DNA from 2 places in the Rossellomorea sp. DA94 genome. Region 1 is predicted to be linked to the other one. Evidence: riboswitches for the same ligand, from Rfam matches in the RefSeq annotation. Region 1 holds a riboswitch; the other holds the start of a gene.
The links. A riboswitch is a leader RNA that binds a small molecule or an ion and turns the genes downstream of it on or off. The one in region 1 is predicted to bind cyclic di-AMP.

Region 1 (3,125 bases):
CACAAAGAAGTTACCGATTTCAGCACCTGAGAGTCCCCGGACAAAGGCGATGGCTACTGCCATGGCCGTTCCCGGTGCCGCGAACATCATGAACAGAATACCGATCATTTGTCCGAGATAGGAAAGACCTGATTCACCGCTGTAATGTTGGAGATTCGTATTGGTCATAAAGCTGATTGCTGTATTAAAGGCAAGAGTGGGATTCATCCCCGGATTGCCACTCGGGTTCAGGGGCAGGACCCCCTGGAGCCGGAATACAAGATACACAAGGAAAATCATGAAACCATTCGTGAAGACAAGGGCCAATGCGTATTGCTTCCACGTCTGGTTCATTTTTTTTATTCCACTGACTTTGAAAAGTAGATGTTCGAATGGTCCAAAAACTTTATCTAAAGGCGTTTGATTATAATCGAACGCCTTTGCCAAATAGACCCCTGCCGGCTTTGCAATCAGAATCATTGCCGCTAATGTAATGATGATCGATAGAATGGTCGTAATCACCTGTGATACCTCCACTAATTAGAATTTTTCTGGATGAAACAATACATAAAATAAATACAGTGTAATCATGGCCGTAATCCCAAGTAACAGCATCATGAGTCCTTACCTCCCTGATCGACAACAGTGGAAGACCAATTGGTAAGTCTCGACATAAGCGCCGGAAGAACGATGAATAAAGCGATCATTATAATATCCAACATGTGTAAAACCTCCTAACATTAGTTAAAGAAACATGAAACATTCCTGCTTTTTGTGAACACGACATATCTTGCACCGTTGGACTGGTACAGACGTACCGGATAGCCGGGAGTCATCGTGACGACAATGATGGGGGCGGACGTACTGTTTTGAATAATCCTCATCATCGGAAGCGTATCGAAAAAGTGATTCTCAAATACGATGACCTTATGGATGTGACAGCGGTGATCAAGAAATTCTTCATTCACCCCCAAACCCATGACACGGTGGAACCCCCGCCCCTTCAGAATCTCAACCACTTGTGGAATCGGGGAAACAAAAAAGCAATCATGGGATAAATTTAAGCATCCCTCTATTTCCTGCAGCACTTCATAAGAGGGAATACAAACAAGAGTTGTGTCCTTTTGCCGTTCCTGTGTACACACATAAATCCTCCTTTCGTTCTGTATCATCACACCTCTACCATTTCAAACTGCAGAAAGTCATGCCCTCGAAAAAACATGGGCTGTTTCTTCCAACAGATCCCCTCATCAGGAGGAAAATCCGTCTTCAGAAACAAAAATAGACCAACGTACACTTCTCCCCCAGACAATTGACAAAAGCAAAGAACAATCAGCACCCTGTATAGATGCGATTTTCTATCATCTCTTGTTCATCTGGAGAAAAAGTACACATTGGTCTACTTAACGCCTAGCAGGCTCCTTTAAGCCTTCTATGCATTCTGTCTTCCATGTTCACTTTTTCGAAAATAGGCATTATAAAAAGACCTACTTGATTATCAGGCTGCCCCTTTTGCCATTATGAAACAACAAAAAAAGCCCCCTGAAAAAGGTGGTCTTTATGACCTCCTTCGCTTTAGCCGACGAAGTTAGCTGACGGGTAGGATGGCGAAAGAGTTTAATCTCATCCCTTCTACACTTGTAGAATTAACCCCACTTGATTGGGTCCTCCGTTCTCGTTTCCGAGACTAGGCCGAAATATTGAGTTGTGCTTTACAAGGACTATATTACTCCCGGCTTATGAAATTTGTAAACGGATAAAAAGTGCCGAATCCTGCTAAATTGGATTGTTTTTCTAACAAAAACCATCGTTTTCTTAAAATTCTTAATTGAATCGTACTTTTTCTCTTAGTCTATCTAACTGAAAATTATAGATTGACAACTTTTAACACACCTGAGTAATATAGTCCATGAATTGTTACGTTAGTCATTAGGGGGAAGAAAATATGAAAACGACTAAACGCCGATTAGAGGCTGAATTGAGTGAAGCATTTATAAAAATGCAAAGGGAACTGATCGGCCGCGGTCCACAGGAAACACGGACGTACATCCTGGAGGACATGGTCATCGCACGATTCAAGGGTGTGTTAACGGTAGAAGAAAAACACCTTGTCGAGCACGATAAAGGCAGGGTGCTCGTGAAGCAGATGAGACAGGTACTGCGGGAAATGTACAGTCAAAACATTGAAGAAATTGTTGAACAGCATACCGGATGCAAAGTACTCTCGAGCCACAGCGACATCAGTACAAAAACGGGAGAGCGCATGGAAGTGTTCGTGCTTGATAAGAACCTGGAAAAGCAGTTGGAAAACTAACCGAAATTGTATAATTATCCATTTACTAACGATGATTGTATTCATCACATCTGAACTAATTCGCTGAATCCGACAGGAGCGGAGAAACCAAAGGAATAGATGAGACTATTCATGGGGTGAAGTCATGTGACCGGGAGACTTATACCTTCCGAACCCGTCAGCTAACTTCGTAAGCGTTGTAGAAGAGAGGAGATTAACAAGCTTTTATCAATCTACCAATTGCAAGCCCTGAATCTTTGTGTGAAGGACCCAATGATTCAGGGCATTTACTAACGATTATGGTATACTGCGATTCTGGCTCTGTTTTATTTACAAGATACACTCCAATGAAAAGAGAGAAAAGACTTCTCTGTGATCGGAGTTTTATTATGTTTGATACAAGACTGCTTGGCTTGGTAAAAGGAGTATTCATTGGATAGCACACAGATCAATATCATGCTTATTGCCACCGCAGCCACGGATGTTTTTTTCACCTCAAAATCACCTCTTACTTCTCCTTTGGCCTTCCGTACTTTACAAGGACATGCCACAATAGCTTCAATTCCTGTAGTACCTCTTCGTATGTTCCCCTATCACTCCATGCATCTGGATTCTGTCTCAAGTCCATCACCGCAAGCCCGATGGTGTATGCATCAATTACATTTTTTAAAGCGATCCGCTTGGCCAATGAGGGCATGGATGGTCCTCTAAAGTCAGCAGGAACCTCATCCACATGAAGGACAAAACCCCTGTGCCAATTAAGATCGATGGAATACCTTGAGCACATCTGCTCTAGGGTTTCACCGACCGATGTATCCTTAAAGGATGGATCGGCAACCAACATTTCCACATC
Region 2 (3,125 bases), 480 kb from region 1:
AGTAGGAAGCGAATATCTTATCGGAAAGCGGCAGCTGAGCCAGGGTGTTCGGGTTATTGAATTCCAGCACGAATATCATCATGAAGGCGATGACATTGATCAGAAAGGTTCCAATGACCATGATTTTTGTGTGGAGGGATAATTGACGGATCGTTTTGGATTTCCACAGATCAACCAGAACCGTGAACCCGATCCCCCCCAGTATAAATAGAAATGAAATGGTCAAATTAATGATCGGACTTCCCACATATCCCATCAAACTGTCGGAAAACAAGGAAAAACCGGCATTGTTAAACGCAGATATAGAATGAAAGATACTGACATACAAGCCCCGTTTCCATCCAAACTCCGGTACCCATTCCGTCGCTAATAAGAGAACGGCAAACCCCTCAACGATAAAGGAAAAAATAAATAAATATTTCACAAGCTTGATGACACCGCCTACGGAAGTCTGATTCAGTGCCTGTTGAAGGAGTAACCGTTCTTTGAATCCGATTTTCTTACCAAGCATCATGAAGATCAAGACCGCGAAGGACATGATCCCGAGCCCTCCGATCTGGATCAGGCTCATGACGACCACTTCCCCGAACAGAGTGAAGGCCCCTCCCGTATCAACCACGGCAAGCCCTGTCACCGTCATGGCGGACGTGGTCGTGAACAATGCGTCGAGCCATGAGATCTGTTCAGTGGTGGCAAAAGGAAGCTTTAAGAGCCCCATTCCCAGTATGATGAAAAATAGAAAGGTCACAACAAGAAGTTGCGGCGGACTTAACCGGATGACCTTTTGCTTCATCTTTATACACCTTCTTTTTCAAATCGATTGATATCCCGGTTGTGTCCTATAACGATCAGAAGATCCTCTATTTCAACCACCTCGTCGGCAGAAGGAGAGACAATGACTTCTTCCCCCCGATGGATGGCGATGATATTACAGCCGAATTTCGCACGGACGTCGAGCTCATTCAACGTTTTATTGGCTACCTTCTTGGAAGCATAGACCTCTACGATGCTGTGCTCTTTCGACAGCTCGATATAATCAATAATCTTTTCAGACGTGATATGGTGGGCGATCCTTCTTGCCATGTCACGCTCCGGATGAATGACCTTATCCGCACCGATCCGGTCCAGTACTTTCTGGTGGTAGGAATTCGATGCTTTCACCCACACTTCCTTGACCCCCAATTCCTTGAGAAGGAGCGTGGTGAGGATACTTGCTTCGATATTATCGCCGAAGGATACGATCACGTGATCGAAGTTCCTTAAACCAAGTGATTTCAAAACCGACTCATCCATGGCATTGGCCTGCACCGCGTGGGTGGCGATGTCGATGTAGTGCTGTACCACATCATGATGAATATCGATGGCGAGCACTTCCACATCCAGATCAGCCAGTTCCTGAACCAAATTCCCTCCAAATCTCCCTAATCCAATAACGGCAAACTGCTTTTTCATGATGAAATCCTCCAAAACCTTTTTTATAGCTTAACCAATTACTGCCTGACTTTACTACCATGTTAAACAACGCAAAAAAACCACCAGGAACTAAGCCTGTGGTCATTCATTACAGATCACAAGTATCATCCTCTCCCAATACGCTTACGGAGTTAGCTGACGGATTCGGGTCATGGAAGTGGCCCTACCTTTCGATTGAAAGGATTCACCCCTGAAACTAGTGGGTCCCCCGCTTCAATAATTGAATTAAGCGATAAAGAATATTCATTTGATGATAGATATATTACTCCTCTCCACAGGGGTTGTAAATAGGTTTTTTGTAAAAAAAACCTAAAGAAAAAAAGGCAAAATTATCTCAATCACCCCAAGATTTACTGTTCGTTAAAAAGGTTTGTGTCGTCGTTTTTCAGGGAATAGCATACATTAGTCATACGAAATTCGAATCAGAAAGGAAGAAGCGTTTATGGCAGGAATCTCATCCATTACTTCATCAACGGAAAGCAATGAAAGTTCATCCGTTTCATCTAATGATATAAAGCCCTGGATCAAGGGATTTGCACGAATCGGTTACATCTCAAGAGGGCTCGTCTATATGCTCATCGGGGCATTAGCTGTGATGGCGGCACTCGGGATAGGAGGAAGCACATCGGACTCGAGCGGAGCTTTTACGGCTGTTGCCAGCAAGCCGTTCGGGGAAGTCCTTCTTTGGATCCTCGGAGTGGGCTTGATCGGAATCGTCCTTTGGCGTCTCATTCAAGTGATCAAAGATCCTGAACACGTAAAAAACGGCGGTAAGTCCATGTTCAGAAGACTAGGCAATCTGATCAGCGGGATTGCTTATGGTTCCTTGACATATAACGCCTTTGCCATTGCCATGCACGCCAAAAGCTCCGGATCCGGTTCGGGTTCCAAGCAGACCCTGTCAGCCAAATTATTGGCACAGCCTTTCGGACAATGGATCGTCGGGATTGTCGGACTCATCATCATTGGATTCGCACTATATGAAATTCATAAAGCTTATACGGAAAAATACACCGACAAATTCAAACGCCATGAAATGTCGAAAAAAGAATGGGAACTTGGACGAAAAACAGGAAAACTTGGATTATATTCACGCGGGATCGTCTTTCTGCTGATCGGATACTTCTTCATTCAGACGGCCATCACGGCGGATCCGGATAAGACGAAGGGACTTGACGGGGCGTTATCTAAACTCGCTCAGCAGCCATTCGGACAATGGCTGCTCGGAATTGTTGCAGTAGGATTGTTTTTATATGGTGTCTTCCAGATTTTAAAAGGGAAGAACCGTCATATGACGATTTATTAAGATCTAAAAGGAGCTGCCGGTTTGGCAGCTCCTTTTTCTGTTCTTTCTTTCCTCATTTATCAGAAGCCACCTCTCTACTGATGCTTCCCACTGCAGGCACGAATTTTGACAGTTCAAATAATCTGTTGTATCTTATGAGACTGAATCCTCATTAAACCAATCAGATATATATGTATTTTACATTTAAGACTTTTGGGGAAATCTACTATTACTAAAAGGAGGCGTCAACCAATGAAATCTCTTTGGAGAGGTTATCTCAATACTTCCCTTATCATGAAAATAACCGTGGCTCTCGTACTTGGAATTGCCGTCGGTGTGATATTCGGTAAGGATGCATCTGTCCTTT

Region 2: another riboswitch for cyclic di-AMP. It lies ahead of P8596_RS21070 (potassium channel family protein); the one in region 1 lies ahead of P8596_RS18635 (hypothetical protein).

The regions. Positions count from the first base shown of each region.
Region 1 is NZ_CP122397.1:3,573,674-3,576,798, forward strand. It holds gene kdpA (potassium-transporting ATPase subunit KdpA) at 1-489, opposite strand, end outside; gene P8596_RS23925 (potassium-transporting ATPase subunit F) at 520-597, opposite strand; gene P8596_RS18635 (hypothetical protein) at 720-1,124, opposite strand; cyclic di-AMP (ydaO/yuaA leader) riboswitch at 1,542-1,683, opposite strand; gene P8596_RS18640 (Na-translocating system protein MpsC family protein) at 1,925-2,293, shown strand; cyclic di-AMP (ydaO/yuaA leader) riboswitch at 2,345-2,484, shown strand; gene P8596_RS18645 (DUF3626 domain-containing protein) at 2,781-3,125, opposite strand, start outside.
Region 2 is NZ_CP122397.1:4,053,884-4,057,008, forward strand. It holds gene P8596_RS21065 (TrkH family potassium uptake protein) at 1-793, opposite strand, end outside; gene P8596_RS21070 (potassium channel family protein) at 796-1,452, opposite strand; cyclic di-AMP (ydaO/yuaA leader) riboswitch at 1,578-1,715, opposite strand; gene P8596_RS21075 (DUF1206 domain-containing protein) at 1,916-2,779, shown strand; gene P8596_RS21080 (dicarboxylate/amino acid:cation symporter) at 3,011-3,125, shown strand, end outside.